Regions from separate parts of the Methylobacterium sp. Ger2507 genome, predicted to be linked through region 1. Evidence: riboswitches for the same ligand, from Rfam matches in the RefSeq annotation. Region 1 holds a riboswitch; the other holds the start of a gene.
The links. Region 1 has a riboswitch for thiamine pyrophosphate ahead of thiC (phosphomethylpyrimidine synthase ThiC). Riboswitches for the same ligand answer to the same signal wherever they lie in the genome.

Region 1 (5,508 bases):
ATCCTGGGCGGGCTCGGCTTTCCGGGCGGGGTCGGCGCGTCCCCCGAGGGCGTTTCGAGTCCGGCGCGCCGGTCGATGATCGCCGCGGCCGGCCCGGCGATGAGCCTCGCCTTCCTGGTCGCGCTCGTGGTCCTGTATGCCCTGGCCAGTCCCGCGGCGGAGACCCTGCGGGCCGCCCTGGCCGTCTCGGTGCTGTTCCAGGGCACTGCCCTGATCCTCGGCCTGATGCCCGTGCCGGGCCTCGACGGTTACGATATCGTCCGCCCCTGGATCTCAGGCCCTGCAACGGCCCGGGCCGGGACCGCCCCATCACGCCCGTCCGGCATATGGACCTGGGCGGATCGGATGGCCCGGCATTCGAGCCTCGTGCTGCTCGGCATCTTCCTGGTCTCCGGCGCCTTCACCCGCCCGCTCTTTCGCGCGAGCCTGCGGCTGACCGCCGGCCTCGGCATCGATCTTGCCGACGTCATCACCGGCTACAGGCTCGTACGCCTCTGGTGATCGCGGGCGGCGATCGGTCGGGGGTGCGTCCGTGGCGCGTGAGGATCGCGCGGCTTTCGTGCTAGGTGCGCTCCGCACCCGGACCCGGCTCGCTCCGCCGCGGAGCCGGTGGAGACCCAAGATGGCCCTCAAGACGACGTTCCTGGTCCAGACCTTCGTGATCAAGCGCAAGCGGCTCTCGCCGGGCGACCGGGAGGTGGCCGTGACGGAGAGCGGCGCCCTGAAGAAGGCCGAGGCGATGGCCGGCCGCTTCCCCGGCACGGCGGCGATCAAGGTCGTGGCCGACGACGAGACGGGCGAACTGGAAAGCGCCACCATCCTGGGCAGCTTCGGCGAGATCCCGGACGATTTCGCCGAGAGCCTGCAGGGCGGCTGAGGGCAGACCAGAGTCGGATCCCGGGTTCCTCGACGCACGAAGGCCCCGCCTTTCGGCAGGGCCCTCGCGGGTATCGGGGGATTCGTGCTTGGCTCGGATCTTACGGGCAGGCGTGGCGCTGGCCGTCATTGCCCAGATAGGTCCCGCTCCGGCGATCGTAGGAGCGGAAGCGCTGGACGCAGTAGGCGACATCGTTGCCGGCAGGCGCGACTTCCGTGGTTTCCGCGTAGCCGGCCGGGGCGTAGGCGCCGCCGTAGGGCGCATAGCCACCGCCGTAATAGGCCGGCGCGTAGCCGCCCGCGTAGTAGTCGTCGCCGTAATAGCCGCCATAGGCGCTGCCGAGGCCGTAGCCGATGCCTGCGCCGGCAAGACCCAGGCCGAGCCCGAGGCCGATTCCGCCGTAGCCGCGACGATACCCGTGGCCGTAGCCGCGGCCGGCGAAGTGGCCCCGATCGAAGCCGCCCCGGTGTCCGGCGAAGCCCGCGCGATTGAAGCCGCCCCGGAAGCCGTTATTGGCGGCGAAACCCGCTCCGGCGCCGAGACCAGCCCCCGCACCGATCACACCACCCCGGTTGAAGCCGCCGCGGTTGAGGCCACCCTGGGCCAAGCCGCCGCGGAAGCCGCCGCCACCGAAGTTGCCACCGCGGAAGCCGCCGCCCGCGAATCCGCCGCGACCGCCGAATCCGCCGCCACCGATTCCGCCGCCGTGGAAGCCGCCGCCGCCACCCCGGAACCCGCCGCCGCCCGGACGCGCGTCGGCGGTCACGGGAATCATCGAGAGGGCACCGACCAGGGCGGCCGAGGCCAGAAGAATGCGCTTCATGGGAGAAATCCTATGGTGGCATGCCGATCGTAGAGACCGGACGTCTGATCAGTAAACGCGGGACTGAGCGACGAAGTTCGTCTTGGACGACATTCCGCGTCGGTTTGTCAGGGCAACGATTGACAAACGCGACGCCGACCTTGAATCTGGAACCATTCCGAGGGGGGCCCCGAGTGCGGGGGCTGAGATTGGGCGCGTCGCCCTGACCCTTGAACCTGATCCGGTTCGTACCGGCGGAGGGACGGGAATTATCAGAAGCGGCGCGTGGGTTCAGGCGTCGTCCCATCCAAACCGCCGTTCGCGAGTCCGGATCGTCTCCCACGCCAGGAGCGACCCCGATGAATGCACCCGTTCTCCCGAAAGATCTGCCGCAGGGCCAGGCGCCCGCGGTGACCACCGGCCCGATCATGGGCTCGCGCAAGGTCTATGCGGCGGTGGCCGGGCATGACGACATCCGGGTGCCGTTCCGCGAGATCACCCTGAGCGATCCGAAGGAAGCGCCGGTGCGGGTCTACGACCCGTCGGGCCCCTACACGGAGACCGATGCGGGGATCGACCTCAGCGCCGGCCTGCCGCTGGTGCGCGAGCCCTGGATCGCTCGGCGTGGCTACGCCACCGTGACCCCGCGCGCGGTCAAGCCCGAGGACAACGGCTTCGTGCCCGAGGACAAGCTCGTGGCCCCGTGTCCGGCCACCCGCGAGATCCGCAAGGCCGCACCGGGCCAGATGGTGACGCAGTACGAGTTCGCCCGCGCCGGGGTCATCACCGAGGAGATGATCTACGTCGCGCACCGCGAGAACCTGGCGCGCGAGACGATGCTGGAGGGCGCCCAGGCGGCGCTCAGCGACGGCAACAGCTTCGGCGCCGCCCTGCCGGCCTTCATCACGCCCGAATTCGTGCGCGACGAGGTGGCTCGCGGCCGCGCCATCATCCCGGCCAACATCAACCACCCCGAGGTGGAGCCGATGGCGATCGGCCGCAACTTCCTGGTCAAGATCAACGCCAACATCGGCAATTCGGCCGTGACCTCGTCTGCGGCCGAGGAGGTCGAGAAGCTGGTCTGGGCGACCCGCTGGGGCGCCGACACGGTGATGGACCTCTCCACCGGGCGCAACATCCACAACATCCGTTCGTGGATCGTGCGCAACTCGCCGGTTCCGATCGGCACGGTGCCGATCTACCAGGCCCTGGAGAAGGTCGGCGGCGATCCGCTGAAGCTCGACTGGGAAGTCTTCAAGGACACCCTCATCGAGCAGGCCGAGCAGGGCATCGACTACTTCACCATCCATGCGGGCGTCCGCCTCGCGCACGTGCCCCTCACCGCGCGCCGGGTCACCGGCATCGTCAGCCGCGGCGGCTCGATCATGGCGCGTTGGTGTCTTGCCGGGCACCGCGAATCGTTCCTCTACGAGCGCTTCGACGAGATCTGCGACATCATGCGGGCCTACGACGTCTCGTTCTCGCTGGGCGACGGCCTGCGCCCCGGCTCCATCGCGGATGCCAACGACGCGGCGCAGTTCGCCGAACTCGAGACTCTGGGCGAACTCACCAAGATCGCCTGGGACAAGGGCTGCCAGACCATGATCGAGGGCCCCGGCCACGTGCCGATGCACAAGATCAAGGTGAACATGGAAAAGCAGCTGGTGGAGTGCGGCGAGGCGCCGTTCTACACCCTCGGCCCGCTGACCACCGACATCGCCCCCGGCTACGACCACATCACGTCGGGCATCGGCGCCGCCATGATCGGCTGGTTCGGCTGCGCCATGCTCTGCTACGTCACCCCGAAGGAGCATCTCGGCCTGCCCAACCGCGACGACGTCAAGGAAGGCGTGATCACCTACAAGATCGCGGCCCATGCGGCAGACCTCGCCAAGGGCCACCCGGCGGCGCAGCTGCGCGACGACGCTCTCTCGCGCGCCCGGTTCGACTTCCGCTGGGAGGACCAGTTCAACCTCTCCCTCGATCCCGACACCGCCCGCGCCTATCACGACGAGACCCTGCCGAAGGACGCCCACAAGGTCGCGCATTTCTGCTCGATGTGCGGTCCGAAGTTCTGCTCGATGAAGATCACGCAGGACCTGCGCGCCGAGGTGCTGGCGATGGAGGCGGCCGGCCAGGTTCTGGGCGAGGCGACGGCCATGAGCCAGGCCGAGCGCGAGGCCGGCATGGCGGCGAAGTCGGCCGAGTTCCAGGCCGAGGGCGGCAAGCTCTACGTCGACGCGGCGGAGTAGTCCCTTCCTCCCCGGATCGGTCAGGGGCGTCTGACGGGTCCGGGGCAGGCACGAAAAGGAAGGATCGCCATCGGTGCCTTGAACGCGAGCTGGGTCTCCATCCCTACGCCGTAGGCATCGTAAAGCGCACCGAGCATGAGCTTGGCTGCGATGTCATAGTCCGGTGGTGTCCCGAGCGTGATCTCCCGGGTGTGGTTTTTCGTCTGATCGGTTTGGGTAAATCCCAACTGCCGCAGAGCCGCGTCCGAAGCGTGCGAGAGCTCGAAGCGCAGTGTCGCTGATTGAGGGCCATAAGCACCGGACGAAGCTTCGCAGAACATCTTCGTGTCCTCATCGAAGAACATGCATTGAAGAACATGCATTGCACGTAGCTCTGGTCCAGTCGGGCATCGCTGACGACGAGGAACCGATCCCGAGAGGTTGAGCGCGGGCCAAGCCGGTGGATACTGCGCACCCGCTCGATGACGGCGCAGCGACGGGCTTTGATGAAGGCTGCCCGGTCGCGATCGGCTGGAGCCGCGTCGGAGGGCGGACCGGAGGCGGCCATCAGCATCGCGTAAGCGATGCAGCGGGTTCCGATTCGCCCCAAGGTGGTGAGGGTCATTCCAGCGGCTCCCGATTCCGATCGTCGGGAGAATCATCGCCCGCGCCCGTCATGCAGTCTGTAATTGCATCACGGGGCTTCTCCGCCATCTGTCATCTCAGGCGAACAGCCCGTGCACGAACCAGCGCGCCGGCGCCGGTATCGCCGGAACTTCTTCGCGATAGACCCAGAGGCGGCGGCCGGCCTCGTCCTCCACCACGTAGTAATCGCGCGTCGGGCCGGGGGCATGCCACCACTCGTCGGCGATGCGCTCCGGGCCGTCCGCATGGGCGATGCGATGGACCCGGCGGCGCCAGCGGAAGCGGTGCGGCGGCCCGTCGGGAGCCAGCGCGATGACGTCCTCGGCCGCCTCGCCCCGGCTGAGCAGCACCAGCGGGCGCGGCGGCAGGCGCGCGCGGGCTCCCGGATCGGGCCGGTCCGCCTGCGCGGGGAGGCTGGCGCGCCACGGCTCCGCGGCCTCGGCCTGCTCGGGCAGATGGGTCTGGCGAAACCCGAGCCGCATCATCCGCCGGCCGAGGCGCTGGCGCAGGGCATCGCCCAGATGCTCGGCGCCTTCACACCCGCCGGAGGCCTCCATCAGCGTCGCCTGGCGTGCCGTGATCGTGCCCGTGGCGGTGACGTCGAGACTGACGGTCTCGAAGCCGAACCCGGCATCGAGGGCCGGGCCGAGGCGGTCGAGGCGCAGGGCGAGCAGGCGTCCGATCTGGCTCGGGCAGCGGGTCGGCAGGCTCAAGCCGAGATCGAGGGTGCGCAGGATTCCATCGACGCGGGTCAGGGTCAGGCGCACGGCCCGGGCACCGAGGCCGGCCGCCTCCAGCCGGGGCCCAATGCGCTCCATCAGACCCATGGCGGTGGCCACGATGGTCTCCGGCTGCCCGATCGGTTCGAGGAAGCCGCGCACCGCCTGGAATTCCCGGGGGTCCTCGGCGGTGACCAGGGGGTCGGGCCGGTGTCCGAGGGCCTGATCGAGGCG
Region 2 (5,508 bases), 1.8 Mb from region 1:
GCAAGCTCAAGCACCCGAGCCGCTCGCGCAAGCTCCGCAGCTTTCTCGACAACTAGCGCCTCAAACCACCCGCAAGACCGTGTGCTGACGATCAATCTTGGGAGGGCCGGCGCTTCGGGGCGCCGGCCTTTTTCATTGGCGGACCTTTGGCCTTGCCCATCACATCTGCGCTGGTCCCGCCCGTCAGCTGTACGGTTGAAGGTGCCGGGTCCGCGCGATACTCACAAAAGGCGTCGGCGGCCGTTGCCGGATGCCGCCTCTCAACCCACCTTGGCCATATGCTCGATCGAGGCCCGCCCCAGCCTTCTCCCACCGCCGAAGCCGACGGCTCGGAGGCGGCCGACGTTCCCTTCGGCGCCCTCCAGCAATGCGTGGCCCTGCGCGACTGGCTGCTGAGCGAGGGGGCTCGGATGCCGAAGGCGGAGGACCTGCTCTCGGGTCTCGCCGAGCGCCTGATCCGCCTCGACGTGCCGGTCGACCGCGCCACCACCGCCATCGACGCGCTGCATTCCGAATATTCCGGCGTCGGCCGCTTCTGGACCCGCGAGACCGGTTCCACCGTCCGGCTGTTCCCGCACGGGGAAGCGTCCGACAAGGCCTATCGCGAGAGCCCGTTCCACCGGGTGCACGAGACCGGCGAATGGCTGATCCTCGACCTCGCCGAGACGCCGGACGACGCCTACGCGGTGATCCCGGACCTGAAGGCCGAGGGCTACCGGCACTACATCGTGGCGCCGCTGTTCTTCACCAACGGCACCCGCAACGGCATCTCCTTCGCCACCCGGTCCCCGGACGGGTTCCGCGACGAGGACGTGGCGATCATGCGCTTCGTCATGCCGACGCTCGCCGCCGTGATGGAGATGCGCAGCGTCAACAAGCAGCTCGACCACGTCCTGCGGATCTATGTCGGCGACGAGCCGCACAAGGCCATCCTTGGCGGCTCGATCCGTCGCGGCCATGTCCAGCGCATCCGCTCGGCGATCCTGTTCGCCGATATGCGGGACTACACCCGGATCTCGGCCGACATGACGCCGGAGGAGGCGGTCGACCTGCTGAACATCTTCTTCGACTGTCTTGTGCCCGCCATCGAGCGCGAGGGCGGAGAGGTCCTGAAATATCTCGGCGACGGCCTGCTGGCGATTTTTCGCGAGCCGGGGGACGATCTTGGGGGCGCGGCCAAGGGCGCACTCACCGCCTCGCAGAGCGCCATGGCGGCGCTCGCCGAGGCCAATTCGCTCGGTCACTTCGCCAACCCGGTCGCGGCCGGCATCGCCCTGCACCACGGCGAGGCCGCCTACGGCAATGTCGGCTCGGGCGCCCGCCTCGACTTCACCGTCATCGGCCGCGACGTGAACCTTGCGAGCCGTGTCGCCCGCCTGAATCGGACGCTCGGCGAGCCGATCCTGATGACGAAGCCGTTCGTCGATTTCCTCTGGGACATGCCGGAACCTCTCGGCGAACATGCCCTCGACGGGTTCGCCGAGCCGATGGGCGTCTATCGTCCGACGCGCCCGCCGGCGACCTGAGGCCACCCCGCGATCCGTCCTCTCTGCCAAGCCCTGCTGTTGGCCAAGCCCTGCTGTTGGCCAAGCCCTGCTGTTGGCCGAGTCGTGGCTGTCGCCAGTCGTGGCGCTGCCCGAGTGTTGGCATCGGCCATGACGGGGATTGACCCCGGCGGGCGGACGGCCCACATCAGGAGCGTTCCAGGGAGATCCCCGGCAAGGGGCTGAGAAACCGATGGCCGTCCGTTCGCGGATGGCAGCGCGGAAATCCTTCGAACCTGACCCGGTTCATACCGGCGTAGGGATTGGACCGCGGGTTTCTCATCAAGCCCGGCACGCTTCACCGCCTGAAGCTGCAGCCCCACCAATCTCGACGCCCGTTGCGGAGATTGCGTTGGACGTGACCCCGAAGGCTTGCCTCAACTTGCGACGGACACATGGCGCTGCGCCGCCCGTCGCCGTCCCTCCGGCGCGCAGCGACGTCGTCGTGGTCGGCGGGGGCCTGATCGGCCTCTCGGCCGCCTGGCGCCTGGCGCAGGGCGGTCGGTCCGTCACCGTCCTGGAGCGTGACACCGTCGGCGCCGGAGCGAGCCTGGCCGCCACCGGCATGCTCGCCCCTGCCGCGGAGCACGAGCCCGGCTCCGATCCGCTGCTGCCGCTCGCCCTCGAAAGCCTGTCGCGCTGGCCGGGATTTCGCGACGACCTTCAGGCCGCGTCCGGTCTCGACATCGATTACCGGCAGGAGGGCACCCTGGTGCTCGCCCTCGGCCGCGACGAGGTCGAGCGCCTGCGCTTCCGCCACGATCTCCAGAAACGCTCGGGCCTCGATGCGCGCTGGCTCACCGGCCCGGAGGTCCGCGCCCGCGAGCCGCGCTTGCGGCCGGCCGTCACCGCCGGTCTGTTCTGTCCGCACGATCATCAGGTCGATCCGAGTCGGGTGATGGCGGCCCTGGTGCAGGCCTGTCTCGGGGCAGGCGTCACCCTCGTGGAGGGCTGCCCGGTCGCGGCGCTCGACTGGAGCGCCGGCCGGGTCACGGGCGTGCGCCATGCGCACGGACTCACCCTCGCGGACACCATCGTGCTCGCGACCGGCGCCTGGAGCGGCGAGACCGGTCTGCTGCCTGATTCGCTCGCCCTGCCGGTCCGACCCCTGCGCGGCCAATCCCTGGCCCTGCGGACCACGGCCCGCACCGGAACCCTCGCCCATATGGTCTGGACCGAGCAGGTCCACATGGCGCCGAAGAGCGACGGTCACCTCATCGTCGGAGCGACGGTGGAGGATTGCGGCTTTGTCGCCGGTGTCACCGCCGGTGGCCTCTTTGCCCTGTTGGAGGGCGCCCGCCGCGTGCTGCCGGGTATCGAGGAGATGGCGGTCGAGGCGGTGTGGAGCGGATTCCGCCCGACTTCCGACGACGACGCCCCGATCATCGACGCGCTGGCGCCCGGGCTCGTCGTCGCCACCGGCCATCATCGCAACGGCTACCTGTTGGCTCCGGCCACCGCCGACGCGGTGGCGGCCCTGGTCGCCGACGGGACGCTTCCGGCTTACGCGCGCGACTTCGGGCTCGCCCGCTTCGCGATTCCTGAACCCGCGAGGGCCTTCGCGTGAGGCTCACCGTCAACGGACAGGCCCGCGACAGCGCCGCCGCCGATCTCGACGCCCTGTTCCGGGAGGAGGCCGAGGAAACCGGCCTCGACAGCCCGCAGGGCATCGCCATCGCGCTCAACGGCGCGGTGGTCCGGCGGCGCGATTGGGCCGCGACCCGGCTCGCCGAGGGCGACCGCGTCGAGATCGTCCGTGCCATGCAGGGAGGCTGAGGAATGACTGAACCCGCGAACGACACCGATGCGCTGGTGATCGGCGGCGTGAGCCTGGGCTCGCGCCTGTTTATCGGCACGGCCGGCTACCCGACCCAGAGCATCCTCTTCGAGGCGGTGGCGGCCTCCGGCGCCGAAGTGGTCACGGCCTCGATTCGCCGCGTCTCGCTGCAGGGACACGGATCGGACACCCTGCGCCGGCTGAAGGGGCACCGGTTCCTACCCAATACGGCCGGCTGCGAGACGGCGCGAGACGCGATCATGACCGCCGAACTCGCCCGCGAGGCGCTCGACACCACCTGGATCAAGGTCGAGGTCATCGGTGACCGCGAAACGCTGTATCCCGACGTCGCCGAATTGTTGGAGGCCTGCCGCCACCTGGTCGATGACGGGTTCACGGTGCTGCCCTATTGCAACGACGATCCGGTGGTGTGCCAGCGTCTCGCCGATCTCGGCTGCGCTGCCGTGATGCCGATGGGCTCGCTGATCGGTTCGGGCATGGGCGTGGCCAATCCCGCCAACCTGGAACTCATCTGCCGCCGCTCCCCCGTGCCGGTGATCGTCGATGCGGGCATCGGCACGGCCTCCGACGCCGTGATCGCCATGGAACTCGGGGCTGCGGGTTGCCTCCTCAACACCGCCGTGGCCAAGGCGGACGATCCCGTCCGCATGGCCCGCGCCATGCGCAGCGCCGTCCAGGCCGGCCGCGACGCGCATCTGGCCGGCCGCATTCCGAGGCGCGGCCGCGCCGAACCGTCCAGCCCGCAGCTCGGCCTCGTCGGCTCGTGAGCCGGTTCGGTTTGGGCGAGCCGTCCACCCGTTGCGCGCGTGGGCCAGCATGAGATCGCTGCCGGCATCGCTGCTGGCGGTAACGGAGCGCTCCTCCGTGGCGCCACCGGACCTCGCCGCCCGCCAACTCCTGGACACGCTCGAAGGCCTGATGCGGGGTGGTGTGCGCTGGGTCTGGTTCCGGGAGCGGGACTTGGCCCCGGACGAGCGTCGCGCACTGGCCCGCGACGTCGTCGACCTCGTCGGAGCCCGAGGCGGGTTCGTTTCGATCGGGGGTGATCCCGCCCTGGCGCTGGATCTCGGAGCCGAGGGCGTTCACCTGCCCGGCGGGGCAACTCCGGTCGATGTGGCGTCGGCACGCGAGCGTCTTCCGCACGGCTGCCTCGGAGTGTCGGCCCACAGCCTCGCCGAGGTCGAGGCTGCGGCGCGGGCAGGCGCCGATTATGTCACCCTGAGCCCAATCTTCGCGACCGCGAGCAAACCGGGCTACGGTCCGGCCCTCGGGCCGCAGGCGCTGGCGGCGGCGGCGCCGTTCGGCATCCCGGTGATCGCGCTCGGAGGCATCGCCCCCGACCGCGTCGGACTCTGCCGCGAGGCCGGGGCCGCCGGCATCGCGGTGATGGGCGGGCTGATGCGCAGCCCCGATCCCGAGGCGGAGGCGCGGGCCTACGGCGCGTCGCTCGATGTGCGATCCGGCCGCAGCCGATCGGGGAGAGGTTGAGCGATGTGGGGTCCGAACCGTTTCCTCGACCTGGTGCCGGTGCAGCATCCGATCATCCAGGCGCCGATGATCGGGCCGAAGCCGGCGCTCGCAGCCAGCGTCAGCGCGGCGGGCGGCCTGGGCTCCCTCGCCTGCGCGGCGATGACGCCTGACCTCGTGCGGACCGAAGTCGCGGCGCTGCGCGCGCGCTCCGAGCGGCCGTTCAATCTCAACTTCTTCTGCTACGTGCCGGAGGCGCCGGACGCCGCGCGCGAGGCGGCCTGGCGCAGCCGGCTCGAACCCTACTACGCGGAGTTCGGGCTCGACCCGGCCGCACCCATCGCCATGGCGCAACGCGCGCCCTTCGATGCGGCCATGCTGGCCGTCGTGGCGGATCTCAGGCCGCCGGTCGTCAGCTTCCATTTCGGCTTGCCGGAGCCGAGCCTCCTGTCACCCCTGCGGGCGCTCGGCTGCCGCATCCTCGCGTCGGCGACGACCGTGCGCGAGGCGCGCTGGCTCGCCGAGCGTGGAGTCGACGCCATCATCGCCCAGGGAGCCGAGGCGGGCGGCCATCGCGGCACGTTCCTCGGCGGTGATCCCGCGACGCAGGTCGGCACGATGGCGCTGGTGCCCCAGGTGGTCGATGCGGTCGCGGTCCCGGTCATCGCCGCCGGCGGGATCGCCGATGCGCGCGGGATC

Region 2: another riboswitch for thiamine pyrophosphate. It lies ahead of thiO (glycine oxidase ThiO); the one in region 1 lies ahead of thiC (phosphomethylpyrimidine synthase ThiC).

The regions. Positions count from the first base shown of each region.
Region 1 is NZ_JBUYVC010000001.1:199,461-204,968, reverse strand. Features, by position in the region: gene ACV7NL_RS01025 (zinc metalloprotease) at 1-501, shown strand, start outside; gene ACV7NL_RS01020 (hypothetical protein) at 623-877, shown strand; gene ACV7NL_RS01015 (BA14K family protein) at 978-1,700, opposite strand; TPP riboswitch at 1,851-1,959, shown strand; gene thiC (phosphomethylpyrimidine synthase ThiC) at 2,039-3,931, shown strand; gene ACV7NL_RS01005 (TY-Chap domain-containing protein) at 3,952-4,275, opposite strand; gene ACV7NL_RS01000 (Y-family DNA polymerase) at 4,633-5,508, opposite strand, start outside.
Region 2 is NZ_JBUYVC010000001.1:2,044,243-2,049,750, forward strand. Features, by position in the region: gene rpoD (RNA polymerase sigma factor RpoD) at 1-56, shown strand, start outside; gene ACV7NL_RS09495 (adenylate/guanylate cyclase domain-containing protein) at 279-1,526, shown strand; TPP riboswitch at 1,697-1,825, shown strand; gene thiO (glycine oxidase ThiO) at 1,927-3,111, shown strand; gene thiS (sulfur carrier protein ThiS) at 3,108-3,320, shown strand; gene thiG (thiazole synthase) at 3,324-4,109, shown strand; gene ACV7NL_RS09515 (thiamine phosphate synthase) at 4,159-4,830, shown strand; gene ACV7NL_RS09520 (NAD(P)H-dependent flavin oxidoreductase) at 4,834-5,508, shown strand, end outside.